One region of the Aliinostoc maniaoense genome, then DNA from elsewhere that is predicted to be linked to it. Evidence: predicted binding sites of a transcription regulator. Region 1 holds the regulator's gene; each other region holds the start of a gene.

Region 1 (10,437 bases):
GTGGTAAGACCATTAAGGGAATCACTGAAGAAACTGGTGCGAAAATAGACATCGAAGATGATGGCACAGTCACTATTTCTGCGGTAGATGAGAATAAGGCCAAGAGGGCGCGGAATATTGTTCAAGGCATGACTCGCAAGCTAAATGAAGGCGATGTCTATGCAGGACGTGTGACTCGAATTATACCAATTGGTGCTTTTGTGGAATTTCTCCCCGGTAAGGAAGGAATGATCCATATTTCCCAACTGGCTGATTATCGTGTAGGCAAGGTGGAAGATGAAGTAGCTGTGGGTGATGAAGTAATTGTCAAGGTACGCGAAATTGACAATAAAGGACGGATTAACCTCACACGCTTAGGCATCCACCCAGATCAGGCAGCTGCGGCACGGGAAGCTGCGGCGGTGAATCGTTAATTATCGATTTGGATTTTAGATTTTATCTAAAATCCGCGATGCCTTTTAGGTAGGCATCGCCGTAAATTTTTTCATTATTGATAATCATAGATTTTTAACAGTGAACGCTGTCAGGACTGATATAGCCATAGCCAGATAGATGATGAAAATAAAAGGCTTTCAAGTCTGTCAACTGTCAACTGTCAACTCCTATACCTAATAACTGATGCAAAAATACTCAGGTTGCTAGTTTGTCGATCGCGGCGAAGTTTGGTAAATAGAATATAGCCTAAATTAACACCAAGCATTGTGAGTGCTAAACGTTTACCAGAAACTACAGCGCACGTCAAAATTACTCGCCAATCCTGGCAACACGGGTTTCTAGAAGGTGAAGTCAGTGCAGGGGATTTTGAGTGGCATTTCCAATGGAATTTTCGCCAGGGAGAGCTTTCTGTCAAGCCTTCTCAGGGGCGTGCTTTAATTAAAGAACCTCTTGGTCGTTTTTTAGAACAGCAAGATTATCAACTAGAACCAGGAGGAGATTATGCTTTTAAAATTCGCGCCCAATTCTAACTATTAACTGATTCGGTAAGTCGGCTTAAATATCTTTCAATTAACAGAATAGCCACAATATCATCTATGGGGCGTGGTGGTTGGCGCATTCCCTGGGGCAGTAGTTTGGTGAGTCCCTTGGGGGGATACATCTGCCAATAGCGATCGCGGGCTTCTAAGGTACTATAACGCTCGTCTACTAAGATAATATTTAATGGTTCTACTAGTTCTTGCTGTAACTGCTGTTTCCAGCGTTTGGCTGTGGTTTGGTTGCCCATCACCAACAAAGAAACAGGAAAGCTTTGACGTAGGATATTAATAGTAGCGATCGCTTCCTGAGAAACTACAACTTGATGGTAGTGTAATTTTCGGTCTAATCCCATCACGGCTAAACCACATTTATCTTTACCGGGATCGAAACCTAAAATAACTGGTTGGGTTGGGGAAAATTCACTAAAATCCATAATGAATCAATTCAAAAGAATTAAGTAGTTAAAACAACCTTGCCATTTTGAATTGCTATGAGTTTGACTCTCAATGGCCCAGCCGTATAAGTATCTTCTGCTGCTATGGCTTTAATTTCTATTGGTTGCTCAAACTGTCTCAATAGAGAAACAAAGCGAATAAATGTACCATCGATTTGTACACTTTCCACAATGCCGGCATTTCTGGCGCGGAATTGGGATGCTGAAATTAATAAGTCTAATCTTTGTCTTAACTGATATGAGGTCATAGTTTTAGAGTCGGCGGTAGTTGTGGCCAAGACCTCACCTTCAGAAAATACTAAAACATTTCTAGCTGTATCAGCGAAAAATTCTATGTGCTTTTCACCCCTGACATAATTACCAGCTGAGAAAATTCTAACTACGTATTCTCGACCATCGCTAATCTGTTTGATCAGCTGCTCAACCCTATCTGGAGTCACACGCAGCAGTTCTGTATTAGTCGCAGTTCCTGGTTCAGCTAATTCGATGCTAGCATTGCGGTTGGCTTCTTGGAGTAGTTGTATGATAATTTGCTTGGCGGTATTGGGTTGGTTCACACGCACTACAGCAGCAGCCAGAACTTGACCCCTGACTAAAGCCAATTTACCTAAGCGTAAGTCACGATATGATTGGTAATATTTTTCTAGTCTTGCTACTTCCTGTTCTAGATAATCTTGTTGTTTTTCCAATTCTTTGAGTAGAGATTCTCGTTTAGCAATTATCTGTTCTCTGTTGTTAATCTCTAGATTACGATTTTGAATGAGTTTATCTAGTTGGGCAATTTTTTGATCCCGTTGTTGTATTGCTTGTTGACGGTTAGTCAATTCCCGATCGCGTTGTTCTATGGCTTGTTGGCGTTTAGCGATTTCCCGATCGCGCTGGGCAATAGCTTGTTGGGCTTCAGCATACAATCGTCTACGCTCTGCCTCTAGTTTAGAAACGGCTATCTGTAGTGCTTTTCTTTGATTGTAAACACTTTGGAGTTCAGTTATGGCTTTTTGATATTGGTTTTGGGTGCGCTGAAGTTTAGTTTGGGTTTGCGCTAAATCTTGTTGGGCTTTAAATTTTTCTTGTTTGGTGGTTTCTAATTCTTGATTGGCTTTGTTGCGTTCAGCCTCTACCTGGCTTTTTTGTTGTTCAGCAACTTTAAGTTGTTCTCGTTTTTGTCTGAGGTCTTGTTGAATATCTTCTAACTCAAACACCCCTTTCCGCAAGCCTTCATCCGCCAGAAATAGAATAGCTAGGGTGGTGGCCGCTGTTAGTACACCACTGACAATAGTGACTACTACGGCGGTATTTTTGGGGCGAAGCTTAAAGAGTGAGAGGCGTGCTTTGCCAACTCTTGTGCCGATGCGATCGCCAACTGTGGCAATTACGCCTCCCAAAATTAAAATTGCTGCAATGAGGATGTAGCCGGTGGTCATCTTCAGCTACCGAATTGTTTCCAGATACAGCCTACTACTTTCAGTCATTATCTGTGGAGGATGGGGGGTTGGCAATAGCTGATCTTACTCAATATTTGAGATTTATTGCCAACTATGAGTGTTATCTACCAAAATATAACACGCCTCATCTCTCCTGACTGCTGTGAATTTTATGTGAACTGTCTGCTGAGAGTCACAGGTTTATGCACAGTAATCTTTTTCTTGTGGATAGAAATCATTTTTTTCTCGCGCAGATCCCCTAGTAATCTGGTGACTGTGACGCGGGTAGAACCAATTGCTTCTGCGATCGCTTGATGAGATAATTTCAAATCAATTGTGATCCCGTCTGCACAAGGAATCCCAAAATCACGGCAGAGAATCAACAGAAAACTGATCAATCTCGAACCCATATCTCTATGGGCTAAGGTTTCAATCATCATCTCTGTTTGCAAAATCCGCGAAGATAAACCCCGCAGCATCAACATAGATAGTTCAGGATTTTCTTTGAGGGCTTGCTCGACTTGTTCAATGGGTGCAGACAGCAATTCTACCGGGGTAAATGCCACCGCATGGTAAAACCGATCAGACTTATTACCTGTTAACAGAGACAGCACACCAAAAACGCTATTTTCCCGCAGTAGTGCGACTGTAATTTCTTCTCCTGCCTCATACACCCTGGAAAGTTTGACTGCGCCTTTCAAAAGAAAATAAACTCGTTCAGCAGGATCGCCCGGAAAAAAGATCGTTTTATTGCGTTCAAACGTTTCGACAACTGGCGGAAAAGCTCCAGTTGCCATCTGGCGAAAAACATTTGCTAGGGCCTTATCTTGTGTCACGATCATCTCCCTTCCCCTACCCAATGCCGGAATAAAAAAAAGTAAAAACTAATTACCTAAGAATACAGCTGAAAAATCAATAAAGCACCGTTAATCCGGCTGTACTTTCCTATACTCAAACCCATAACTTCATAGCTATTTGTTTATAATGATACCTAATTTTGGCAATTTTTAGCCAGCAATTCTTGATAGATACTTCTACTTAATAGAACTATCAGGTTTTTCATCTAAAAACTTAAGTAATCTTGAAAATATCTTAAGGAATAATATGTATTTTAAATCTCAAAAACGCCATTCCTAATCATCATTTTTGCTCATCCTGTATAAAAACAAGACAAACACGCCCCAGATTCTAGTATGCTCATGAAGACAGGAGACAGGGCGCAGGAGACAGAAGGTAAAGGGGAAAAGGAAAATCAAAAATCATACCCAGTCCCCAATCCCCAGTCCCCAGTCCCTCATTTCATCAATCGTTCACATCAAAGGTTTCTATGCTGAATCTGAATGGAAAAAACGCTCTGGTGACAGGTATTGCCAATAATCGCTCTATTGCTTGGGGGATTGCCCAACAACTACACGCCGCCGGAGCAAATCTCGGCATTACCTATCTACCAGACGACAAGGGGAAAATGGAGAAGAAGGTTGCTGAACTAGTAGAACCTCTCAACCCCAGCTTATTTCTTCCCTGTAATGTCCAAAACGACGAACAGATTCAATCTACCTTTGAGACTATCCGCGATAAATGGGGCAGGCTAGATATTTTGATTCATTGTCTAGCTTTTGCTAACAAAGATGATTTAAGTGGAGGTTTTAGCCAAACTTCCCGTACTGGCTTTGCTACAGCTTTAGAAATTAGCACCTATTCACTTGTACAACTAAGTGGTGCAGCTAAACCCTTAATGACGGAAGGCGGAAGTATCATTACCTTGACATATTTGGGTGGTGTGAGGGCAGTTCCCAACTATAACGTTATGGGTGTGGCGAAGGCTGGGTTAGAAGCTAGTGTACGTTATTTAGCATCGGAACTCGGCCCCGAAAATATTCGTGTCAATGCCATTTCTGCCGGGCCAATTCGCACTTTAGCCTCTAGTGCCGTGGGTGGTATTTTAGATATGATTCACCATGTTGAAGCAGTTGCGCCATTGCGTCGTACTGTCACTCAATTAGAAGTAGGTAACACAGCAGCTTTCTTGGCTAGTGACTTGTCAAGTGGTATTACCGGACAAGTGATTTACGTTGATTCAGGATATGAAATTATGGGAATGTAAAAAAAGTCAAAGGTAAAAAGTAAAAAAACAAAAGAAAATAAAAGAATCTTTTAATTTTTACTTTTTGCATCCGCAACCCCCAATCCCCAGTCCCCAGTCCCTACATCTCTATGAAAATCAACGATTATCCCCAAGTTAATTTCTCCTCAACTGCTCGCATTGCCTCAGTACATCGCACTACTGGTGAAACTGATGTGCAAGTTACCATCAATTTAGATGGTAGTGGTGTTTGCCATGCCGAAACGGGTATTCCGTTTTTGAATCATATGCTGCATCAAATTGCTTCCCACGGCTTGATTGATTTGGATGTCAAAGCCACAGGAGACTGGGAGATTGATGATCACCACACTAATGAAGATGTGGGTATTACCCTCGGTCAAGCTTTACACAAAGCCTTGGGTGATAGAAAAGGTATTGTTCGCTTTGGTAATTTTTTAGCTCCTTTAGATGAAGCTTTAGTACAAGTAGCACTAGACTTTTCTGGTCGTCCTCATCTCAGTTATGGTTTAACAATTCCTACTGAACGGGTGGGTACTTATGACACGCAATTAGTACGGGAATTTTTTGTGGCGTTAGTCAACCATAGTCAAATGACGCTGCACATTCGCCAGTTAGATGGGATAAATTCTCACCATATTATTGAGGCGACGTTTAAAGCCTTCGCCAGAGCAGTACGCATGGCTGTCGAAGTTGATTCTCGTCGTGCTGGAACTATTCCCAGTTCTAAGGGTGTGCTTTGAACTCTCCTGGAGTTATCAGTTAACTCCTTTGCCAAAATTTGCAACAATTAACACATTTGTAGGCGATCGCGGTTATCCTATTGGGTAACTTGTAACCAATGCTGTGTTAATTAAACTGAGATGAAGTCTGTTCAAGACAATGCTGATGCTCAACTGGCTACAACAGATACCCCTGCGGTCATTATTACTTCTGAGTTACGAAAGGTCTATCGTACTGGCTTTTGGATGAATCAAAAAGTTGTCTCCCTCAAAGGCTGTTCGTTAACGGTTTATCAGGGGGAAACTTTTGGGTTATTGGGGCCGAATGGTGCAGGTAAAACTACTCTGTTAAAGTTATTACTAGGGATTATTCGCCCTACATCTGGGAAAGGTTTATTATTAGGTGAACCTTTAGGCGATCGCTCCATTAAGCAACGCATTGGCTACTTAAGTGAAAACCCTTACTTGTATGAGTATCTTACGGGTTGGGAGTTTTTGCAGTTAGCTGCGGGTTTATTCCAAATTCCCGTTCGTGTGCAACGCCAAAGGATTCCCGAACTACTAGATTTAGTGGGGTTATCCCTAGCTGATGCACGCAAAAAACAAATGCGTCGTTACTCCAAAGGGATGTTACAACGTGTGGGAATGGCACAGGCATTAATTAACGATCCCGAATTAATCTTTCTCGATGAACCGATGTCGGGACTCGATCCCCTGGGACGCTATCGGATGCGGGAAATAATCCTATCATTAAAAGCTGCCGGCAAGACAATTTTTTTTAATAGCCATATTCTCAGTGAAGTAGAACAAATTTGCGATCGCATCGCCATTCTTGCCCAAGGCGAATTAATCTGCATCGGTTCGCTAACAGAATTATTAGGCAGAGATGAAATATATCATATCAAAGGTGAAGGGGGTGATTTGGCAATCCTCAAAAAATGGCTACCAAGTATAGTGTTTGAACCGGACGGTACTTGGCACGGTACACTACAAGCTGATTACTATGATTTTCTAGGTAGTTTGCGGTTGATGGGGGGCAAAGTTATTTCTATACATTTATCTCGGCAATCTTTAGAAGAATTTTTTATTCAACAGATCAGTCAACTAAATCACTTTGTTAACTAGTAAATATTCACCCACTTTAAGATACTGTTTTGAATCCATCGCAATCCGAGAAAACAAGGTTTATTATTTTCTTGAATTGTACTACCATGCTCTATATTTATTTTCCAGATTCATGGAAATATATAACTTTAGATAGGTTAACAATTGAGTAATTAACCATATGATGTTTCTCACTTTATTATTAGGGATTTCAGTAATTTTAGATACCACTTTTAGTACCACATAAAATCTAGCCACATTGCCGATAAAATCTAGTATTTCCAGCAGGTTATCTGGCAGCTAAGTTTACTATAAATTAGTAAATCACACCAAATATTTTCCGGGAAAGATAGATTTTTCAGGAAAATAAGATTGTCGGGAAACCTAAATACTTAAGTATAGTCAAGATTAAAATGTTTAGACAATACTTTACCACTTGTAGTCTCAGAGTTTAAGGTAAATATGGTTAACAGAGGTTCGCTGAAATTTATAACCCAGTCAGCTGTGGGTGCAGCTTTATTAACAGCTGTTCATCTCATTTTGCCGTCTGCTAGTTTAGCTCAGGGACAATCAGTATCTCCTAATTCACAAACAGTACCTGCAACCAGAGCGCAAGTATTTCCTAATTCCCAACCAGTATCTCCGCCAGTACAACAACCAGATACTAATTATTTATTGGGAGGCGGAGACCTGATTCGTGTCAATGTTTTTGAAGTACCAGAATATACTGGAGAATACCAAATTCCTCCCGGTGGAGCTATTAACCTGCCTTTAATTGGTAGTGTTTCTGTTCAGGGATTGAGTACTGAACAAGCTGCTGATATCATCACCGAAAAATATCGCAAGTTTCTCAAACGTCCTCAAATTTCTATTAATCTTTTATCTCCCCGTCCTATTAATATTCTGGTGGCTGGGGAAGTAACCCGTCCCGGTGCTTACACTTTAAGTTTGCAAGGCGGTGCAGGTAATAATCCGGGGGTACAATACCCAACTGTTTTAGCTGCATTAACTACAGCACAAGGGGTAACTTTAGCCGCCGATGTCACCCAAGTCAAACTCAGACGGAAAATAGGACGCTCTGGTGAGCAAGTGGTAACTCTCAATCTCAAGGATCTGATCGAAACAGGGAATACTGCTCAAGATATTACTTTACGGGATGGCGATGTCATTGTTGTGCCAACAGCCACCTCCTTTAATGTGGCAGAAGCGCGGAATCTGTTTGCTGCTAACTTTGCTGCTAGCCAAACCGCACCCCGCACAGTGGCAATTATTGGTGAAGTCTATCGTCCCGGTTCTTACCTAGTTTCCGCAGGCTCAACCGATGCACAAAATGGCGGTGCAGCAGGCTCTGGCTTACCTAATGTGACACGAGCCATTCAATTAGCGGGGGGGATTACATCCCAAGCCGATATTCGCAATATTAAGCTACGCCGACCCACCAGAACAGGTTCAGAACAAACTGTAGATATTAATCTCTGGGAATTGTTAAAAAATGGTGATGTCAATCAAGACATCATTGTCCAGGATGGAGACACAATTGTTGTGCCGACGGCTACAGAACTGACTCCAGCAGAAGCTACGCAATTAGCAACTACAACTTTGTCTCCTGCTAGAATCCAAGTTGGGGTAGTAGGTGAAGTTAAACAACCAGGAGCAGTACAACTGCAACCGAATAGTTCATTAAACCAAGCTCTGTTGGCGGCTGGTGGGTTTAATGACGCTAGAGCGCGGACAGGGAGTGTAGAGTTAATTCGTTTGAATCCTAATGGCTCAGTCACCAAGCGCGAGATTAAAGTTGATTTCAGTCAAGGAATTAACGATAAAACTAATCCCATTCTCCACAATAATGATGTTGTAGTGGTTAATCGCTCTGGTATTGCCAGAACTACTGATAGTCTGAGCATCGTAGCCGGGCCTTTAGGTATTATCGTGAATATGTTGAGATTGTTTGGATTGTAAGTTTAGATACAATTACTCCTTGGGGACGCAAGTTAATTCTTGTTGTCCCCAAATTTTTTTGGAACTAATCCGAGTGCGATCGCTGATCATTAAATATATAAGTAGGGTGTGTGACGCTGGGAAAGTATTGGAACGTAGTCATGAGACTTATCGCGTCACGCACCAACCATCCATTGTAATAATTAAATAGGCTTTGCTGAAAAAGTTCTTTGGTGGAGGTAGGGTTGGAGGAAGAATTTCACCCCTATTTTTGCCGTTTTTTTGGATTCCCATAAATTGGATACTCACAGATATATGCCAAGGTAAACAAAAATCTCTCGACATCGAGTTTAATTGTGCTTTACTGTGATTACGTTAATATAACTATAATTATTGACTACTGAGTTGATAAAGTTACAAGTTACAAACTGAAAACATTAGACTCAAATGTAAAACATGGTAGTACCATGTGCTTTAAACTAAAATCTCCTTAAAAGCCAGTAGGAGCATATATGGAGCCAATTATTGCTGTAGTCTTAGCACTTATAGCCTATGCTTTGGGATCTGCCAAAATTATCAACGAAGGGAATGCCGCCTTGGTTGAACGGTTGGGACGAAAACATCGTACTTTGACACCAGGGTTAAACTTTGTTGTCCCTCTGGTTGATCAAATTGTCATGGAAGATACTACGCGCGAACAGTTCATAGATATTAAGCCACAAAACGTCATCACTAAGGATAATATCTACTTAGAAGTTGATGCTGTAGTGTTCTGGCGCATCAAAGACATTGAGAAAAGCTTTTATGCGATTGAAGATTTACAAGGGTCACTTACACAGTTAGCAACGACTACACTACGAGAAATTATTGCTCAGAATACTGTAGAAGAAACGAATATCTCAAGGGCAGAGATGGATAAAGCCATCTTAGACCAGTTGAACAGGACAACACTAGACTGGGGAGTTGAGATTATCCGCTTAGATATCCAAAGAATTACACCACCGGACAGTGTACTTAAGTCAATGGAAGAGGAGCGAGCGGCGGAAATTAAAAAACGCGCCTTGATTACTGAAGCAGAAGCTGAGAGAGAAGCCTCCATTAAGAAAGCAGAAGGAACTATGAGTTCCATACAGATAATTGCTGAAGGATTACGTAACAATCCTGAAACCAAGGAAATTTTGCGGTATTTAGTGGCGCAAGATTATATTAATGCTAGCTATAGGTTGGGAGAAAGTCCAAATGCCAAAGTTGTGTTTGTAGATCCCGGTAAATCAGGGGAGTTAATGAAAGAGGTGATTGCTGAGGCAGTTACTACTGAGGGTAATGGTAAAAATACTGAACATGGGTAAGTTGCTTTAGGAATAGGGATTGGTGATGTGTCTAATATCCTGTTCGGTGAAAGACTTATAATTAGAAGCTCAAGGGAACAGGGAGAAAGAAATAGTTTGTCTGTTTCTGCACAGTTCAGAGAATTATTACTAATTATCCGAACTAGATATTAAGATAGATGGTCTGGTGTTGCTTGATACTAGCCACGCTGAAGATACAACACCCTTTTATTCCCTATCCCCTTTCTCACCTCGATATATAGCATCAGCAACTAAAGATACATCGCGCATGGCTTGAATATCGTGAACTCGGAGGATATCAGCACCATTGCAAATAGCTGCACAACAGGCCGCAGCCGTTCCCCAAACTCTGGCCTTTGGGTCTGGTTGG
Region 2 (10,437 bases), 1.3 Mb from region 1:
AGTTAATTTCCCCAAAATGATCAATCAAAATTTGGTCATTTCCTCAACTACTGCACAAGATTTACTGTCATTAAAACCTCAAAATCAACGTAATGAACCAGAAGGTGCTAAACCAGTTCGGGGTAGTGGACGCAGGAGTTTAATAGAATCACAAAGAATTACCTATCCTACTGTTTAGTCATCACAGATTTTATTTGTTTTGTGACGATAAAATCCAACAATATTCCACTCTTTTAACTAGCTTTTTTAGGAAGAACACAAGTTTTTAAAATCTTGGATTACAACTACCTAGTAATTAACTACCTAATTGACAGCATCACCACTCTTCAGACCAAATATAATGATTTCATTAGCAGGGGTCAGTTAGGTTAATTTACAATCAGACAACAGGGTCAAAAAATTTTGTATTCACCAGGTTTTGAGCTAATCTTTTGCAGACTTGAGTAGGGGTGTACACTTTTACACCCCTAAATGATGTATTGAGTTTGAATCCTGAAAATTGTTAATTCGAGTCCCTTATGGCTTGCTTGTCTTGGGCTGATTTTTTTGTTTTTGCAGGCCATTTAAAAACATTGGCACAAATTTATCAAAAAATGCCTCTGGGTCACGTTGCCAAGCTTTTTGTGCGGCCTGAAGTCTAGTAAATTGTAAATTTGGTGCTAACAAAGTTTGGGGTAAGCGTTCCATTAGATATTGAGGACGTTCCCAGACTGGCATTGTATTTGCTACTTCCACAAGGTTAGCTACCCGTCGCAATTCTGCACCAAGGGTAATATCCATTCCTGACTCAAAAGCAGCTTGTTCAATAGCCGCATATTTGCGCTTGGCTTGCTCAACTTTTTGGCGATGTTCAGGACTTTTATCTGCTATCTGTGCTAACCAACGATTACCCCAACGGACGTGTCCGGCTTCTTCTGGGAGAATCTTTTCAATCGTTTGGCGGATTTTAATATTTTCTGCGGTTTGGGGTGCTTGTTTGAGGGCGTAAATGTGAGCAGAAAAATACTCACAACCTCGTTTTTCGGTGACGTTGATGGCAGCTAAACCAGCAATTAAGCCTGATTCTAATTGCTCTGGAGAATTGTATGCGTCTTTGTCTAGCAATCTTTCAAATTCATCTATATAAGACGAACCTGGGGGTGTACCAACATTTGCCCCCAATTCCACTAATAAATCAGTTAACCACATAGCATGACGCGCTTCATCAGCGATGTGGTGTGATAAATCTCTAATCAGTTCTGGTGGTTTACCGTTGAGTCGTTCTATTAAATCAGTTAAATCTTTACAGCTACGCTGCTCACTATAACGATAGCGGTTGAGAGTGATCAAGTGAATTTCGCGATCGCTCACTACCTGTTTGAGTACATCTCGCGCACTCAAACTATTTTGGAATTTTCGTGGATAAATAACTGTCATGGTTTTAGTGGAAATTTATTAACTATGGCGGATTTGATCCTGGCCTGGGGTTTCTTCACCTGTGTTGGTGAGAAACTAGGCACAAGAACATAACATTTCTTTACAATAGTGATTCTAAATCAATTAAATCTGGAAAGTACCTTGCGGCAGAGATAAAAAGCATCAAAATTTACACACGTTAACCAGTAGCAACAGCCATTTTCCGGTTCTCGTTGTTGAAATTGGTAGTAAATCTTAATTTAATGATGAAATCTTGATATTTTTGCCTCAACAAATGTAAACAACGGTAAAGATTAGATCATCAGGCTGGAGATCAGTATTTCTTACAGTCTAGAGAGAATAGGAATTTTGTCCGCAAACCATTCATAAAAATAGAGTAACTAAAATTACAGTAATATTAAGTTTTATAACAAAAACCAAATTTAGTAGTTTATGTTACAGAATTTTTGCTAAATTGATTAACACAGAACTACAGATGAATCTAATATTTGTAAATCCATAGGGAGGCAGTGTTATGTCTATTCAAGAAAAATCTCGTGCGATTATGATCCGCCAGTATCAGCAAATCAAAAATCGTCAACAATCGATGCTGATGCGTGCAGCACAAGAGATGGGTCTTCCTGCGGAAGAAGTATCCCACTATTGGAATCCCATTCAAGGGAAGATTGATCCTACAACAAGAATGATTTACGGTCGCAGCAATGCGGCCATGAGCTAGGAAAAAATAACGAAGTTCTCAGATATCGTGACCACTCCAAAAAAAAGCCACCCCCAAGGGTGGCCAATTTTATCTCTGGAATTATAGATTGCCAACAGATGTTAATTAAACGTCGTAATAGAGATAGAACTCATAGGGATGAGGACGTAATTGTAACTGCTTAACTTCGTTAGCTAGCTTGTAATCAATCCAGTTTTGGATAAAATCTTCAGTGAATACGCCTGATTCTGTCAAGAAAGCGTGGTCATTCTCCAGTGCTTCCAACGCCAATTCTAAAGAACCGGGGGTGGAAGGAACTTTCGCCAGTTCCTCTGGAGAGAGTTCATAGATATTTTTATCTAAAGGTTCACCGGGATGGATTTTGTTCTTGATGCCATCAATACCGGCACACAGCATAGCTGCAAATGCCAAGTAGGGGTTAGAGGTAGCGTCTGGACAACGGAACTCTAAACGCTTGGCTTTGGGGTTAGTGCCAGAGAGAGGAATACGGACAGAAGCGGAACGATTACCTTGGGAGTAAGCCAAGTTTACAGGTGCTTCATACCCAGGTACTAGACGCTTGTAGGAGTTGGTGGAGGGGTTGGTGATAGCCAACAATGCTGGTGCGTGTTTGAGGATACCACCAATGTAGTACAGTGCCATGTCACTTAAACCAGCATATTTGTCACCGGCAAACAGAGGTTTACCATCTTTCCAAATAGACTGGTGGGTGTGCATCCCAGAACCGTTATCACCAAACACAGGTTTGGGCATGAAGGTAACGGTTCTGCCGTATTTCTTAGCTACGTTTTTGATGACGTATTTATAGGTCATCAACCAGTCAGCAGCTTGGATTAACTTACCAAAGCGGAAGCCCAATTCGCACTGACCGCCAGTGGCTACTTCGTGGTGATGCTTTTCAATAGGCACACCTAGTTTTGCCATCGTCAACAGCATTTCTGTCCGCATATCTTGGAAGGTGTCTGTTGGCGAAACGGGGAAGTAACCTTCTTTGAAGCGAGTTTTGTAACCAAGGTTGGGGCTTTCTTTTCTACCGAAATTCCAACGGCCTTCTATTGAATCTACGTGGTAGTATCCCTCGTTGGCAGTTTGGTCATAGCGGACATCATCAAAGATGAAGAATTCAGCTTCAGGGCCAAAGAAAGCAGTGTCACCCAGACCGCTAGACACTAAGTAGTCTATGGCTTTTTGGGCGATAACCCGTGGGCAACGGTTGTACCATTCGCCAGTACGGGGTTCTTTGATGCTACAAATAATACTTAATGTTGGCTCTTCCATGAATGGGTCGATCCAAGCGGTGTTAGGATCTAGCACCATTGTCATGTCTGATTCTTCGATGCCTTTCCAACCCCGGATGCTGGAACCGTCGAAGGGTACACCATCAGAGAATGAACTTTCGTCAATCTGGTCTTGGAACACGGTGAGGTGCTGCCAAGTGCCGAGGGTATCGACGAATTTTAGGTCAATCATCTGGATGTTTTGGTCTTGAATCATTTTCAAGACTTCTTGTGGGGTTGTCATTTTTACTCCTTCTCTGCCAATTTCTTAACGTCAAACCAGAATCTTGCCAAAGCATCCTAACCCTACTGAGCGGAACAAAGTTGTGACACACCTGAAATATCGTAGATTCTCAACATTAGAGAGTTTTGTAGTGGTTGTTACAGATCATCTGGATTACAGGTAATATTAACCTTTCTTTCGACATCTGCACAAAAGAGGGAAAGTTAATCTCAGAGGGGTCAACTTTGACATAGAATCCTTAAATAATGGATAAATGGTTTTTGTGCCAAATCTATATTTAAATAGCACAAAAATTTACTGGTGCGTAAGTGCAACCAAATAAATATCAAACCACGATAGCAACGATTGGGAGAAGAAGGAATGCGTGACGCGGTAACAACCTTAATTAAGAATTATGACGTAACTGGTCGTTATTTTGACCGGAATGCGATTGATAGCTTGAAATCCTATTTTGAGAGTGGCACAGCTCGCGTGCAAGCTGCGGCTGCAATTAACTCGAATGCGGCTGCCCTGGTGAAGCAAGCTGGTGTGAAGTTGTTTGACGAACTGCCAGAATTGATTCGTCCTGGTGGTAACGCTTATACAACTCGTCGTTACGCAGCTTGTTTGCGAGATATGGACTACTACCTGCGCTACGCTACTTATGCGCTGGTTGCTGGTAATACCAACGTTTTAGATGAGCGTGTTCTGCAAGGTCTTAGAGAAACCTACAATTCTTTGAGTGTGCCTATTGCTCCCACAGTTCGCGGTGTGCAAATTCTCAAGGATTTGGTGAAAGAACAAGTAGCTGGTGCGGGTATAACTGACACTGCTTTCGTTGATGAGCCATTTGACCACATTACTCGTGAGTTAAGCGAGCAGGATGTGTAAGAAGGCAGGGGGCAGAGAGCAATGCGGTCTTGGGCTTTGCCCAAGTGGAGCAATTGCGGAGGGGCAGGAGGCAGGGGGGAGATAACAAATAATTTTTTCCTTGACTTTACTACTACCTGCTCTAGATTCAGCACTTGCTGAGTCTGTCATCTAAATTTTTGTGAAGCGATCGCCTGACAAAAGATGTTCAGAGGCGATCGCTTTTTTTACATAAATTTACAATGATGGCTATGGTGCGATCGCTGTGCTTAGATGCTGTAGGTCAAGTCACGTAATATGATGATTTACTAGCAATAACTACTACACTGAACAATTATCTTGTAACAAAAACAGCAGATACCTTGGTGAGCATTATTGTTCAACTAAATCAAAAGGAAAATTAAATGTTTAAGAAAGTGACACCTGGTACTACAAGCAGACTCACAATTGTTGACCATAATGAAACTTATGGAAGGCACATTTTACAAAAAAATATTCAAGGATTAAATATTAAAAAATGTGTAGATTTAGGATGTGGGACTGGTGAAGATTTACTAATCATCAAACAGGATAACCCAGAAGCTCAATGTATTGGTATTGATTATGGCAATTGGAATATACAAACATTAATACAAAGAGGTATAGAACCTATTTCACTTAACATTGAAAATCAGTATCTACCTTTTGAAAATGAATCTATTGACTTGATTATAGCTAACCAAATTTTAGAACACACAAAAGAAATATTCTGGATAAATCACGAAATATTTAGAACTTTAAAAATAGGGGGTTATTTGTATTTGGGCGTACCAAATGTACTTTCTTTCCATAACCGCATTTTAGGTATTTTTGGGATGCACCCAACTTGTTCAAAGTTAATATCTGCTCATGTAAGAGTATTTTCTAAAAATGATACAATTCAATTTTATAAAAATATTGCTGGACGTTTTGCATCTGTTGAAAAATTCTCTGGTTCTCAATTCTACCCTTTTCCCAAAATAATTGCCCGTCCATTATCAACTGTATTACCTTCACTTGCATTTTCAATTTTCTTTATGATAAAGAAAACAGAAGAATACAAAGCAGAATTTGTTGAATGGCTAGTTAAAACGCGCCTTGAAACAAACTTTTTTAGCGGACAACAGGATAGTTTACAGCACTTTTGAAGTAAGTGACGTAGAGCATGAGTAATGAGTAATGAGTAATGAGTAATAAGTAATGAGTAATGAGTCAGGACTTACGCAACTGGCATATTAGTAGGGTGCGTCAGATATCAAAAATGTGGTTCGATTTTCTCTACAGGATCATTGACTTGACTAGCTGATTATTGCTACTAACATACCAAAAAAGCGATCGCCATTTTTTTGCCGATTCTGGTAATCAAGTTAATCAGCAATCTCCGAAGTATTAACATTGTGCCAAATATGGCATTCTTAATACAGAAATGTTATCAGTCAATTTCTGTTGTCAGTTAGTAATTGACGAAAGTAGATAGCCTATTTTTTTAGCAATATAATTTAACATTAACCACTAGAAAAAATTATCTTGTCAGTAATAGAGATATTACTGGCTTAATCTACATAATTTTAATTCGTGTATGTAATCTATTGAGTAATAACCCCATCAAAATATCTACATTATTCTTGATGTGAGTATTTTTTTAGTTATTTTTAATTACTAAAAATAATCAGGGATTACAAATTTATGAATATAAATAAAAAATGATTTTTACGGGATATCAAAATTTGATTGGTTGTTCAAAAACCTATTGATTTTTGAGAGATTTATTAGACAATAAAAAGTAGAAAAGATTCATCAGAATATCAACCAGGGAATCGCCATCTCCATTAATCCCTCTGCTCCTGACATGACAACCGTGGTGTTTTATCCACGGTTGTTCCTTACTTAATTACCAAAGGAGACTGTATTAGATGGCTAGGAATAAACAGAAATCATCTAGATTCAATTGTGATCATTCCAGCAAAACAAGATGTCCTATATGTTGTGTTATCCCGCCGCATATCCTGGAAAATGTAGCGGTGAATGGTACAGAACAACAGCGCAATTGGGCGTTCCATACATTAAATCTTTCGGCACAGTTGCGCGGACGTAGAGACATTGTTGGCAATATTTCTTTTGCACCTTCCCCTGGTGAAAAAAGCCGCACAGTTTATGATGCTAAAAATCTTCAGTTACTACCAGGAACTATAGTCAGAAGCGAAGGTGATCCTCCGAGTGAGGATGAAACAGTCAACGAAGCCTATGATGCGGCTGGTGCGACTTATGATTTATTTTACGAAATATTTGAGCGCAATTCTATTGATAATAAAGGACTGCGTTTAGATTCAACAGTGCATTATGGTGTGAAATACGAAAACGCCTTTTGGAATGGCGACCAGATGGTTTACGGTGATGGTGATGGAGAATTATTTGATCGCTTCACTAAGTGTATTGATGTGATTGGACATGAGTTAACACATGGTGTAACTCAGTATGAGGCTGCATTAATATATTATGGTGAACCAGGAGCGTTAAACGAATCCTTCTCTGATGTATTTGGTGCTTTGGTAAAACAGAGGGTAAAAAATCAGACAGTAGAAGAGGCTGATTGGATTATTGGTGAGGGTTTATTGATGCCAAGTGTCAAAGGTGTTGGTATTCGCTCTATGAAAGACCCAGGAACAGCATATGATGATCCTGTATTGGGTAAAGACCCCCAACCAGGCCATGTCAAAGAGCAATATATAGGCTGGGCTGATAATGGTGGGGTACATATCAACTCAGGTATTCCTAACCGTGCTTTCTATTTAGCCGCTATGGAAATAGGGGGGTACGCTTGGGAGAAAGCCGGGAAAATTTGGTATATTGCTTTATGCGATCGCCTGCGTTCTAAAGCTGATTTTAAAAAAGCTGCCCATGTGACTGTGCAAATAGCCAGCGAACTCTACGGAGATGGAAGTTTAGAACATCAAGCCGTACAGAAAGCTTGGCAAGAGGTGGGAGTTTTGAGTTAATTCGTAATTCGTAATACCGCTACGCTGAAGCAAGCTACGTAATTCGTAATTTGCTAGACCAATATAACTGCGGCGGGCTAGCCCCTGGCTTTAGACATGGGGGTTAGCCGCAGGCGAATTTATTCGCCGTCCAAACTCTTCAATTAATTCACTAACGCTAATACCTCTATTGCTGGACTCCATTTTCATGTTTTTCCAAGCGGTAGGCGTAACTACTATCTGATGCCTTTCTTTAATTTCATCATGCAAAATTGGCACATTTTTTAATCTTTTTTTAGTTGTCATACTTAGATATTGTGTATATACTAAATATAATCTATCAAATACAAGGGGGTGATTCAAGAGTGTTAGTAATGGAGTACAAAGCAGTTGTCAAAAAGGCACAAGCCAAAGCTATAGATGAAGCTATCCGCATAAGTCAATTCGTCAGAAATAAGGTGCTTAGATACTGGATTGATAATCGTGGTATTGGCAAGAAAGAATTGTACCAATACAACACTCAGTTACGAGCAGAATTTGAATTTGTTAGAGATTTGAGCAGTCATGCTTGTCAAGCGTCTGTGGAAAATGTAGAACGTGCTATCAATAGATTTTTTGCTAACTGCAAAGCTAAAAAACCAGGCAAGAAAGGTTATCCAAGATTCAAAAAACATAGTCGCTCTGTTGAATATAAACAACAATCTTGGAAACTTCACCCAACAAAACGACGTATTACTTTCACTGATAAGAAAGGTATTGGTGAACTCAAATTATTAGGTAAATGGGATATTCATACTTATCCTGTTGAGCTAATCAAGCGAGTTAGGATTGTTCGTCGTGCAGATGGATACTATGTGCAGTTTTGCGTGAAAGTTGATAATAAGCAGGAAGTACCAATAACCACATCTGAAATTGGCATTGATGTGGGATTGGAATACTTCTACTCTGATAGCAATGGCAAGCATGAAGAAAACCCACGATATTTGCGTAAAGCTGAGAAAGATATTAAAAGGGTTCAGCGCAATATTTATAAAAAGAAAAAGGGGTCATCTGGCAGAAAAAAAGCTCGTGGTGTTTATGCTCGAAAACATTTAAAAGTAACTCGACAAAGGAATGAACACGCCAAAAAGTTGGCGCGTAACTTATGCCTAGCTAACGCTAAGGTTGTCTTGGAAGATTTAAATGTTAGTGGGTTGGTGAGAAACCACAAGCTTGCTAAGAGCATCTCTGATGCGTCTTGGTACAATTTCCGCCAATGGCTCGAATACTTTGGGGAGAAATTAGGACGAGAAATAATTGCTGTTCCGCCTCATTTCACCAGTCAAGAATGTAGTAATTGTCGTGCTAAAGTCCAGAAATCACTTAGCACCAGAACTCATTCTTGTCTACATTGTGGACACATTGAACAACGTGATGTGAATGCTGCCAAAGTAATTTTGAGTCGTGCAAAGGCAAGGCAGTGCGGTCTTGGGGTCTCCCCAAGGGGAGCAACTGCCGCTACCGGAGGGCATCCGGGAAGTAACGCCAGTCGAGATGTTTCCTCTACTTCTGTTGGACGCAAGTCCAGTAAAAGCAAGGAACGTCAGTGACGCTGGAATCCCCCGGCTTCAGCCGTGGGGAGTGTCAATGGCTTTGAGTATTTATCCCTCTCGAAAATGCTGGTATCGTTAGAACGCACAGGTGGCTTTACTGGGATTAGTCAAAAAATCACTGTTGATACTAATAATCTCCCACTCCAGGTAACTGAGGAACTGTCACAACTGCTGGAGGGGGCAGATTTTTTTCATCTACCTGAGCAAATGATGTCTGGTAATTCTCAGTGCGATCGCTTCCAATATAGGTTGACTGTAGCAGATCATGGCCAGCAACACTCAGTGATAATCAGTGAAGTTGCACTAACTAACGCTTTAAGAACTTTAATTGAATACCTCAATCAACTCAAAAAATCTAGTTAAGATAGTTCCTTTGTTTTGTCTTTTAAATTCACAAGCGTTCCCAAGCGGTGCCTCTATAACCATAGTCAAAAATTTCTGGATGTAAAATTTCTGCCATAATTTCCAGAGAATCTACTAGCCTTGGCCCTGGACGGTTGAAGTAGGCATTACCATCAGTGATGTAGACTCTACCGCTTTTAGTCGCGTGGAGTTTTTCCCATTCAGGATTTTGGGTGATGATTTGGGCTTCCTGACGGGTACGATGCAAGTCAAAACCGCAAGGCATAAATACGATAATATCGGGATTGCTGACTAAGAGTGTTTCCCATCGCAAATGCGGAGAAGATTGACCAGTCACACAAAATAGTGATTGTCCCCCAGCCAAGTTGACTAATTCAGGAATCCAATTTGCTCCCACCATGAGAGGATCTGTCCACTCGATACAGGCGACAGTTGGTAATTCTGCCAAAGATAGTCCTTGGATTCTCTTTTGGCAAATTTTGACACGAGCCTCTAAGTTTTCTAACACCTGAACTGCATCTACATCAAAGATATGCGCTACCCGCTCAATGTCATGCCAAACATCTTCCAGGAGATTAGGTTGTAAGGAAATGATTTGAGGTTGACTTTGGGTAAGTTCGGCAACTGCTTTTTCTACTTCCTTAAAGTTAACTGCACAAACCTTACATTGGTCTTGGGTCAAGATATGGGTAGGTTGTAATTTTTCTAAAGTCTCTGTCTTGACATCATAGATACTGAGAGCAGATTGTAGCAAACCATTGATCTGATCATGGATTTTACTGCTGGGAATATTGCCATCTAAGCGAGCTTGAGTACAAATAGGACGATCTGTGATTTCTGGAGGATAGTCACATTCGTGCGATCGCCCGACAATTGCATCCGTTAAACCCAAAGCTGCTAAAATCTCTGTTCCACTAGGAATCAGAGAAATAATTCTGATAGTAGAATTTTCCATTATTGCACCATCTCTGTAACAGCTGTGCTG
Region 3 (10,437 bases), 2.6 Mb from region 1:
TGGTTCGTGGGCTAGTAATATGGCTGCACCCTTTGGGGGTATTTGCTGCAATACTAAATCCATGCGGGCTTTACCCATACCCACATCGTCAACACCAGCTATATAAAGTGTGGCGTTATCTCTGTTTAATGTGTAGATGTGATTATTTAAGTCAAATACGCCGCTTTGTTTGAGGGTTCTAATTAGGACTTTGATGTCGTTTTCATGGTCATGATTACCTAAGACAGCTACAGTTCTATCTCGTGGTGTAAGCTGTTCTAAAGCTGGCTTGAGTGATGGGATTAGGTGCGGTAAGTTACGAGTGACTAAATCCCCTGTAATCGCTACTAAATCGGGGTGTTGTTCGTTCACTAAATCCACAATATGCCGTAAACGCTGTGTAGTCATCCATCTATCTCGATGAATATCACTAATCTGCACTATGCGATAGCCATTAAATTCTGCTGGGAGATGGGGGAGAGTCAGTTGTAAAGTTTTGATCTCAATCCAATTTGGTTCAATAAATTTGGCGTATAGTATGATGCAGAATATTAATAAAAACAACCAGCGAAAATATTGCAAGACAATTTGACTGGCTCCTAGCAGCCACTTGCGATTTCTCAAGATATAGTCTCCTGTGAAGTAACTGCCAGTTCCCTTGCTATGGTATTTTTTCAAATTGGGCGGTAAATCACCCACAAGGTAGAAGCTTTATTGGGCATTGGGCATTGGGCTAATCAATTCAAAATTCAAAATTCAAAATTCAAAATTGAAGAGTTTTACTCCTCCTGCTCCCTTGTCTACCTTGTCTCCCCTGCTCCCTGCCCCCCTGCCTTCTTTCCTCCATTCCCCTATAATGAGAAATGTGATATAATAGCCGTTTCTCTCAATTACCCTTGGTTTATGGGACTGCCAATTGTTGCAATTATCGGTCGCCCCAATGTGGGCAAATCTACCCTGGTTAATCGACTCGCCGGGGAACAAACGGCGATTGTCCATGATGAACCGGGGGTGACACGCGATCGCACTTATATGCCAGCTTACTGGAATGATCGTGAGTTTTTAGTAGTAGATACAGGCGGTTTGGTATTTAATGATGACACCGAATTTCTGCCCCTGATTCGTCAACAGGCTTTAGCAGCTTTGACAGAAGCTTCTGCTGCTATCTTTGTTGTTAATGGTCAAACAGGCCCCAATTCGGCAGATGAAGAAATAGCCGAATGGTTACGTCAACAACCAGTCCCCGTATTACTCGCCGTGAATAAATGCGAATCCCCAGAACAGGGGTTAATGCAGGCGGCGGAATTTTGGCAACTGGGGTTAGGAGAACCATACCCCATATCTGCAATTCATGGCAACGGTACAGGAGAGTTACTAGACGAACTCATTAAGCACATTCCAGTTGTGACAGAAGTACCAGAAACCAATGAAATTAAAATTGCGATCGTGGGGCGGCCTAATGTTGGTAAATCTAGTTTATTAAATGCTTTTGTCGGGGAAGAAAGAGCAATTGTTAGCCCAATTTCTGGGACAACTCGTGATGCAATTGACACTTTTTTAGAAAGAGATGGACAAGCTTATCGGCTAATTGATACAGCCGGGATTCGCAAAAAGAAAAATGTCGAATACGGAACGGAATTTTTCAGTATTAATCGGTCTTTTAAAGCCATTCGTCGCGCCGATGTGGTTTTATTAGTATTAGATGCCCTAGATGGAGTTACAGAGCAAGACCAAAAATTAGCAGGGCGCGTTATTGAAGAAGGTAGAGCCTGTATTATTGTTGTCAATAAATGGGATGCTGTAGAAAAAGATTCCTATACTATTTACGACTACGAAAAAAATCTCGAAGCTAGGTTACATTTTACCGAATGGGCTGATACTATTTTTGTCAGTGCCTTAACCGGACAACGAGTCGAAAAGATTTTAGAATTAGTTAATAAAGCCGCCGCCGAACACAAACGCCGTGTTAGTACATCAGTAATTAATGAAGTGTTGGAAGATGCAGTGAAATGGCATTCTCCCCCAACTTCACGGGGTGGAAAACAGGGCAAAATTTATTACGGTACACAAGTCAGCAGCCAACCGCCAACCATCGCCCTATTTGTCAATGATGCTAAACGCTTTAACGACAACTATCGCCGCTACATCGAAAGACAATTCCGCCAACAACTAGGGTTTAAAGGTACTCCCCTGCGGTTACTTTGGCGCAGTAAAAAAGTCCGAGAAATGGAACTTGGCAGTGTCAACCGTGCAACTCGCGTTTAATAAGGTAAAAAGTAAAAGGGTAAAAGTCACAAACTTTACCTTTTTATTTTGTATGAATGCCTTTTAACTTTTGCCTGATATTATGGATTTACTGCGATCGCTACCATTAGGACTATATCTAGAACAGCCGCAAACTTGGTTACATAAACTTGATCCACGGGTTAAGTTTATCTGGTTAATGAGTTTTTTGACTAGCTATAGCTTTGCTAATAATCAATGGCGCATACTACTAGTAGCACTCTTAATTCTTTTTACTTTAACTGCTAGAATACCCCGGCGAGTCTGGCAACAACAAATGGGTTGGTTACTAACACTAACATTTTTAGTGTTTATGATTGCCGCTATCAGTCCCGATGGCTTGGGTGTAGATTATCAGCCACGTCTGCCAGCTAACTCTCAAGTTTTAGCACCACTGGTTAAAGATAAACCCCCAGTTGCTCAAGAACCAGTAAAAACTAGCAAAAGCTATCACTATATCCTATTCCATCAAGGCCCTGTAAAAATCACTCGCCGTTCTATTGATTTAGGAACGCGCTTGAGTACGATTTTGTTTACTGTCATCTATAGTACCAACTTGTACTTACTCACAACTGCACCAGAGGAAATCACCGCCGGTATAGAAAGCCTCCTGCAACCCCTACGAAGCTTGAAGATACCCGTTACAGAAATTACCTTGACCTTAACTTTATCATTGCGGTTTATTCCCCTAGTCTTAGAAGAAATCCAGAATTTAGTCCGTTCTGTCATGACTAGGGCAATTAATTGGAAAAAGCTGGGTTTAAAAGGTAGTTTTAAAGTTTGGATGACTGTAGCCGAAAGATTATTAGAAAATCTCTTGTTACGTGCTGAACAAATGGCTAGTGCGATGATGGTACGCGGTTTTACCAGTCCCAACGAACACCGAGTCCCCTGGTATGACTTAAGGTTAAAATCATGGGATTGGTTAGCGATCGCAATTCTCACCCTATTTTGGGGGATCAGAATCGTTTTAGGAGGGGTGTAGGGGTGTAGGGGTGTGGGGGTGTAGGGGTGTAGGGGTGTGGGGGAAGAACTAATAACTAATAACTAAATAAATTTTTATGTGGTATTGGCGATCGCTTCCATTAGAAAATCGTACTGGTTCAGAAATTTTCTCTGCCCTATTTTATCCCCAGACAACATCTGAAATAGCCACCCTCCTCGAAAGTCCCTACCCCACACCAACCAACCAACCCCAGCTAAGTCGCTATTCTATTTGTGCAGGCGCGCCGAGGGTAATAAATGGCATACCCCAAATGTGGACACCAAGATTAGGAAATATTTTCCCTTTCCTAGAGGAGTTATTACTAAATCGGGGACAACCTCAACAAACTAGACAAGATATAACTTCCCCCTTGTCCCCCTTGTCTCCCTTGTCCCCCTTGTCTCCCTTGTCTCCCCCCTCCCCCCCTCCCCACCTCCCCTTCACCGGCGGATGGTTGGGATGGCTGGGTTATGATGCAGCTTGGGAAATTGAACAGTTACCCCAAACGAAAATTGATCCCTTACCGTTTCCTGTGGCTTTTTGGTATGAACCAGAAGCTTTTGCAGTGTTGGATCATTTTGAACAGGTTTTATGGTTAGCAGCAAGTGATGCAGCTGAACTAGATGGGATGGAAGTGCGTGTAACAAAAACAAATCTAGAAAACTCAGTACAGCAGATCACACCCATCACTAATTATCCTATCGCGCCGGAATTTGTGACATCTCAGGTAGATTATGAAACTGCCGTCAACCGTGCCAAAAAATATATTCAAGCCGGAGATATTTTTCAAGCTAACTTATCTTTAAGATTTACTGCCACTACCTGCGCTAGTGGTTGGTCAATTTATCAAGCTTTACATAAAATTAATCCTTCCCCCTTTGCTAGTTATTGGTGTACACCTTGGGGAGAAGTAATTAGCTGTTCCCCAGAAAGATTAGTACTGTTAGAAAATGGGCAAGCCCAAACTAGACCCATAGCCGGGACGCGATCGCGTGGTATAACAGAGGAACAAGACCAGCAACTAGCTCAAGAACTCCTCAGCAACACCAAAGAACGAGCAGAACACATCATGCTCGTAGATTTAGAACGCAATGATTTAGGGCGAGTCTGTGAATGGGGAACAGTCACCGTTGATGAATTGCTCACCATTGAGCGATATAGTCACGTTATGCACCTCGTCAGCAATATTACAGGGAAACTAAGGAGCGATGCCTGCGGCGGCGAACCAGCAACCCCCATTGATTTAATTCGCGCCTTATTCCCCGGTGGTACAATTACAGGCTGTCCTAAAGTGCGGTGCATGGAAATTATCGAAGAACTAGAACCAGTACGCCGCAGCTTATTCTACGGTTCATGTGGTTATCTCGATTGGCGTGGCAATCTAGACTTAAATATCTTCATTCGTACCTTACTATTAACCCCCCATACCTCCCCAAATAACATCAACCATATCTCCACTCCCCCATCTGTTACAGATGCGATTTATCGCCTTTCCCACTCAGCACTCAAAACCGTCTGGGGACAAGTAGGCGCGGGAATAGTTGCCGACAGCAACCCCGAAAGAGAATGGTACGAATCTCTGCACAAAGCCCAAGCGCAATTAGCAGCGTTGAAAATGGTTAATTAGGGGTGTAGGGGTGTAGGGGTGTAGGGGTGTAGGGGTGTAGGGGTGTAGGGGTGTAGGGGGCAGGGGGCAGGGAGCAGGGAGCAGGGGGCAGGGGAGCAGGGGAGCAGGGGAGACAAGGTAGACAAGGTAGACAAGGTAGACAAGGTAGACAAGGTAGACAAGGTAGACAAGGTAGACAAGGTAGACAAGGTAGAGAATAACTTATGCCCAATGCCCAATGCCTAATGCCCAATGCCCCATGCCCCATGCCCAATGCCCCATGCCCCATGCCCAATGCCCCATAACCAATTCCCAAAACTGTAACAATACAGACTGTTAAAAAGAGCAATTGTTTAGGAAAATTCCCCTGTTGGCTATTTTGCTCTAACGAGCGATAATTATGGCAACATAGAGAGATGTAAGAGTAAACAGCAGTATGAGAGTCGGCTTTTGCCCTGGACGAGTTCAACGGGCGCATCCCATCATAGTTAGAATTGTAGAAGTTATTCCCCAGCCTACATACTCACTCTGTTCTCTTTTGCTTTTTGTCTTGTTTTACTAGCTTCATCTACCTCATCACCAACAGATCAAGGTCGTCGTTAATTTCATTAAAGGGTAGAATTTGCTGATTCCCAATTTAATTTCTACAAATATTCTGGCGAAAGGCGGATATTATCGTCTGAATGTTTGTACTTCACTGCCAAAAAATATATTATTCTCCTACTTGACTCCTAGATGAATCCAGAAAACGCAGAAACTTACATCAATCATCCCACTTGGGGTTTACTATATCGGATCTGCATGGTTGATGAAGCCCAGGATCTGTTCACTACACTTTATGCCCAACGCCTGTTTTTTTTGGTGGTGAATGATATGAAAGCATTGAAATTTCAACCCATAGGGCGTACAGAGGCGAGAATGTTGTTGGAAAATCGTTTACGAACTTTACGTCGTAATGGTCAGTCACAGGAGTACGATCAGCTTCAGAGTGTTTTCCAACGCACCTTCCAATGACTAGTTCCATCAGCGAACGTATTACTCAAATTCGTGCATCTCTTCCAGATTCAGTCAGGTTAATTGCTGTCACTAAGCAAATGCCAACTGAAGCTATCCGTGCTGCCTATGCAGCTGGTATCCGTGATTTTGGCGAAAATCGCATTCAAGAGGCTGCTACCAAACAAGAACAGTTACAAGACTTATCAGATATTACTTGGCATTTTATCGGTCATTTGCAAAGTAATAAAGTCAAAAAAGCCCTGGAACAATTTACTTGGATTCACTCTGTAGATAGTTTGCCGCTAGCACAACGTTTAAATCAAGTGGCACAACAGCTAGGAGTTACTCCTCAAATCTGCTTGCAAGTGAAAATTCTGCCTGATCCTAGTAAATCGGGTTGGACTGTGCCGGAACTACTAGCCAATTTGCCCGACCTTAATCAGTGTAAAAGTTTACAAATTCAGGGTTTAATGACAATTCCGCCATTCGGTCTAAATGATGCGGAGATACTTTATGTATTTAATAGTACTTGCAAATTGGCTAAAGAAATTTCTGAGCAAAACTGGGATCACATCAAAATGCAAGAATTGTCAATGGGTATGTCAGGGGACTACCAACTGGCCGTACAAGCTGGGGCAACAATGGTAAGATTAGGAACTATCTTGTTTGGTAAGCGCACTTAGGTAAAACACCCCTGTGATTTTTTGATATTATGTGCCGTTGTCCAGTATGTTCTACGGAGACTCAAGCTATATACGTATGCCGTTTTTTACATAAGTTTTACTTTTAAACAAAATAAATAATCAAAAAAAGCTTTAAAATCAACTTACGTTCGGATCTGTGTTGAGATATAATCTTGACTCAATTATTGTATCTAGGTTAATGTACAGACGTTCGATACAATACCAATTTGAAACAAGAATGCCAGAGATACACATACCTAAACAGTTGTGATATCTAGCTTTCTGAATTTTCAATTGCTACAACGTCAGTCCATTGCCAATAACAGTAGTAGATGCTACAAATAGCGATAAAATTATTGGGATTGTCTGCCCTTTGTAGCGTTCCCATTGGCTACATCATTTGATGAAGCAAAATCAATAAAGGCAATTATCAGCAGGAGCGTCGCTAAATGAATAATATATTTTCTAAACTACGAGACTTTGTAGGTCTCAACGAGCAAGTAGAATACGAATACTACGAAGAAGAAGCAGATACAGACAACTACCAAAATCTGTATCAACAAGAAAATCCCCAACCAGCACCAGCAGAAGCCACCCCACCTAATCGACGTTGGCGAGAACCAGTGACTACAATGGGTGATGACGTAGTAACAGGAACAAAATCGACGATGGGGAATGTGATTGGTATGCCAGGAGCAATTAACGGGATTTCTGAAGTATTAGTACTAGAACCTCGGACATTTGAAGAAATGCCCCAGGCAATTCAAGCATTGCGTGAGCGGAAGTCAGTAGTGTTGAATCTGACAATCATGGATCCAGATCAAGCACAACGTGCAGTTGATTTTGTTGCTGGTGGGACTTACGCATTAGATGGGCATCAAGAACGCATTGGCGAAAGTATCTTTTTGTTTACACCCAGTTGTGTGCAAGTCAGCACCCAAGGTGGAGTTATCCATGAAGTACCCCAACCTCCAGCCCGTCCTCGTCCTGCTACCCCCAGTCCAAGTACCTGGGGTAATGAAGGTAATCGGATGGCACAATAAGGTTAAATTAGTCATTAGTCTATAGTCAAGAGTCCAAAGTTGCTAATTTTTGACTATTGACTATTGACTACTGACCAATGACTCATGACTAAGTGACTAATGACTATAAAATTTGGTTTAATTGGTGGTGGGGTAATGGGAGAATCGCTGTTATCCCGCCTTATTGCAAGAGAAATTTATCACCCCTCAGAAGTCATAGTCAGCGAACCCCAGCCAACGCGACAAGCTTTTTTAAAGCAAAAATATGATGTGAGTGTCACCACAGATAACCGTCGGGTATTTAGCCAAGCCCAAGAAGTTTTGTTTTTGGCAGTCAAACCCCAGGTATTTAGTGCGATCGCTCAAGAATTAGCAGATATCATTTTAGTCACAGACAACTCACCCCTAGTCATTTCCATTTTGGCAGGAGTGTCTTTACATCAACTAGAAGCAGCATTCCCCGAATTACCAGTAATTCGAGCCATGCCCAACACCCCCGCCACAGTTGGGGCAGGTATGACTGCCATGTGTCTAGGAGCATACACCCATCCCCCACACCAACAGCTAGCACAGCAAATATTTTCAGCCGTTGGGGAAGTAGTAGAAGTAAATGAATCCTTGATGGATGCTGTCACAGGTTTATCTGGCAGTGGCCCGGCTTACGTCGCCATTTTAGTAGAAGCCCTTGCTGATGGAGGAGTTGCCGCAGGTTTACCGAGATCAATTGCTAATCAACTAGCCCTACAAACAGTCCTGGGGACAACCAAATTATTACAAGAGAGCAAAATGCACCCCGCCGAACTCAAAGACCGCGTCACTAGTCCTGGCGGTACAACTATTGCAGGGGTAGCCAAATTAGAACAGGCAGGATTTCGTTCTGCTTTAATTGAAGCAGTTAAAGCAGCTGCATGGCGATCGCAAGAATTGGGGAAATGAGGGGGTAGGGGGCAGGGAGCAGGGGGGCAGGGAGCAGGGGGGCAGGGAGCAGGGGAGACAAGGGGGACAAGGGAGACAAGGGAGAAATATTTACCGCAATGCCCAATGCCCCATGCCCTATGCCCCATATTAAATTCCCAATCCCACTATCGAAGTTGACAAAAGACTCGTTAATATAGTAAACAGTTCGGTTGTAAAAGTGATTGAGTGAATTATCCCGCACCATCTCCAGAGCTAGACTTAGGGTTGATATTTCCCTTTGAGCTAGATCAGTTTCAAAAAGATGCGATCGCGTCCCTAAATGCTGGACGCTCCGTGGTTGTATGCGCCCCCACAGGTTCGGGCAAAACTTTAGTCGGTGAATACGCTATTTATCGCGCCCTAGCACGAGGAAAACGGGTATTTTACACCACTCCCTTAAAGGCACTGTCGAATCAAAAATTACGTGACTTTCGGGAGAAATTTGGCTTTGATTCGGTAGGTTTGTTAACGGGGGATGCCTCCATTAATAGGGATGCCCCAATTTTGGTGATGACTACCGAGATTTTTCGTAATATGCTCTACGGTACACCAATCGGGCAGGTTGGGATTTCCTTGGTGGATGTGGACGCAGTAGTGTTGGACGAATGCCACTACATGAACGATCGCCAACGCGGTACAGTTTGGGAAGAATCGATTATCTACTGTCCCCGTGAAGTCCAACTAGTTGCCCTATCCGCTACTGTTGCCAATAGTGACCAACTCACCGACTGGTTAAATCGTGTTCACGGCCCTACTGACTTAATTTACTCGGATTTTCGTCCTGTCCCTTTAGAATTTCATTACTGTAGCCCCAAGGGACTGTTTCCCCTGCTCAATGACAGCAAAACCAAAATTAACCCCCGTCTCGCCAACCGAGGTAAAAGGCGACAAGGAGAAAAAGGTAGACCAGAAGCCCCCAGCATCCTCTATACCCTCAACCATCTCCAGCAACGGGATATGCTGCCGGCGATTTACTTTATCTTTAGTCGTCGGGGATGTGACAAAGCTGTAGCAGAAGTAGGTGACTTGTGGTTGGTAGATAATGATGAGTCTCAAGTGCTGCGGCGACAAATTGACGACTTTTTAACCCGTAACCCCGAAGCAGGGCGTTCAGGACAAATTGCCCCCCTATATCGTGGCATTGCGGCTCACCACGCCGGAATTTTACCAGCTTGGAAGGTTTTGGTAGAAGAATTATTCCAACAAGGTTTAATTAAAGTGGTGTTCGCCACCGAAACCCTAGCAGCAGGCATTAATATGCCCGCTAGGACAACCGTGATTTCCACCCTCTCCAAGCGTACTGACACCGGACACCGCCTCTTAAACGCTTCCGAATTTCTGCAAATGGCGGGTAGGGCAGGGCGGCGAGGCATGGATAAACAAGGTCATGTCGTCACCGTGCAAACTCCCTTTGAAGGCGCAAAAGAAGCGGCCTATTTAGCTACCTCTAAGCCAGACCCCCTAGTGAGTCAGTTTACCCCTAGCTACGGTATGGTTTTAAACTTACTACAAACCCACACGATAGAGGAAGCTAAGGAACTGATAGAGCGTAGTTTTGGCCAGTACATGGCGACACTACACTTAAGACCAGACTATGAATACATTGAAGAACTACAAATTGAATTAGCCACATTACAGGAGCAAATCGCTTCCGTCAGTCAACATGAAGTAGCGATTTATGAAAAATTGTGGCAACGTCATAAAGTAGAACGCCAGTTATTGAAAACACTACAACAACAAGCCCAAGAAGCGCGCAAAGAACAAATTAAAATGCTTCTGGACTTTGCTGTTTCCGGTACATTACTGAGTCTTAAAGGCAAAAATACTACGGTTTCTACACCTATAACAGCCGTTTTAGTAGGTCAGTCTCCGACGGCGGGTCAATCTAGTTACTTGGTATGTTTAGGGCAAGATAATCGCTGGTAT

Evidence for each region. The regulator NtcA, encoded in region 1, controls nitrogen genes in cyanobacteria. The targets are predictions, from matches to a motif close to TNTGTANNNNNNNNTACANA.
Region 2: gifA (glutamine synthetase inactivation factor IF7A) is a predicted target of NtcA. The motif match lies at 1,839-1,858, and genes of this name have one in related genera.
Region 3: ACPZ3T_RS10470 (cell division protein SepF) is a predicted target of NtcA. The motif match lies at 6,855-6,874, and genes of this name have one in related genera.

The regions. Positions count from the first base shown of each region.
Region 1 is NZ_CP187952.1:6,460,478-6,470,914, forward strand. Features, by position in the region: gene ACPZ3T_RS28385 (polyribonucleotide nucleotidyltransferase) at 1-413, shown strand, start outside; gene ACPZ3T_RS28390 (DUF3146 family protein) at 702-965, shown strand; gene ACPZ3T_RS28395 (pre-16S rRNA-processing nuclease YqgF) at 962-1,408, opposite strand; gene ACPZ3T_RS28400 (DUF3084 family protein) at 1,429-2,853, opposite strand; gene ntcA (global nitrogen regulator NtcA) at 3,024-3,695, opposite strand; gene fabI (enoyl-ACP reductase FabI) at 4,181-4,957, shown strand; gene hisB (imidazoleglycerol-phosphate dehydratase HisB) at 5,068-5,697, shown strand; gene ACPZ3T_RS28420 (ABC transporter ATP-binding protein) at 5,818-6,801, shown strand; gene ACPZ3T_RS28425 (SLBB domain-containing protein) at 7,243-8,739, shown strand; gene ACPZ3T_RS28430 (SPFH domain-containing protein) at 9,231-10,067, shown strand; gene folP (dihydropteroate synthase) at 10,275-10,437, opposite strand, start outside.
Region 2 is NZ_CP187952.1:5,183,232-5,193,668, reverse strand. Features, by position in the region: gene patX (heterocyst-inhibiting protein PatX) at 1-178, shown strand, start outside; gene ACPZ3T_RS22555 (ferritin-like domain-containing protein) at 517-1,416, opposite strand; gene gifA (glutamine synthetase inactivation factor IF7A) at 1,931-2,134, shown strand; gene glnA (type I glutamate--ammonia ligase) at 2,240-3,655, opposite strand; gene apcB (allophycocyanin subunit beta) at 4,016-4,525, shown strand; gene ACPZ3T_RS22535 (class I SAM-dependent methyltransferase) at 4,909-5,670, shown strand; gene ACPZ3T_RS22530 (M4 family metallopeptidase) at 6,436-7,518, shown strand; gene ACPZ3T_RS22525 (hypothetical protein) at 7,609-7,803, opposite strand; gene ACPZ3T_RS22520 (RNA-guided endonuclease InsQ/TnpB family protein) at 7,863-9,086, shown strand; gene ACPZ3T_RS22515 (protealysin inhibitor emfourin) at 9,111-9,452, shown strand; gene ACPZ3T_RS22510 (cobalamin-binding protein) at 9,481-10,407, opposite strand.
Region 3 is NZ_CP187952.1:2,332,987-2,343,423, reverse strand. Features, by position in the region: gene ACPZ3T_RS10500 (metallophosphoesterase) at 1-657, opposite strand, end outside; gene der (ribosome biogenesis GTPase Der) at 883-2,244, shown strand; gene ACPZ3T_RS10490 (energy-coupling factor transporter transmembrane component T family protein) at 2,327-3,247, shown strand; gene ACPZ3T_RS10485 (anthranilate synthase component I) at 3,324-4,874, shown strand; gene pipX (transcriptional coactivator PipX) at 5,589-5,867, shown strand; gene ACPZ3T_RS10475 (YggS family pyridoxal phosphate-dependent enzyme) at 5,864-6,532, shown strand; gene ACPZ3T_RS10470 (cell division protein SepF) at 6,982-7,575, shown strand; gene proC (pyrroline-5-carboxylate reductase) at 7,675-8,490, shown strand; gene ACPZ3T_RS10460 (hypothetical protein) at 8,441-8,623, shown strand; gene ACPZ3T_RS10455 (DEAD/DEAH box helicase) at 8,698-10,437, shown strand, end outside.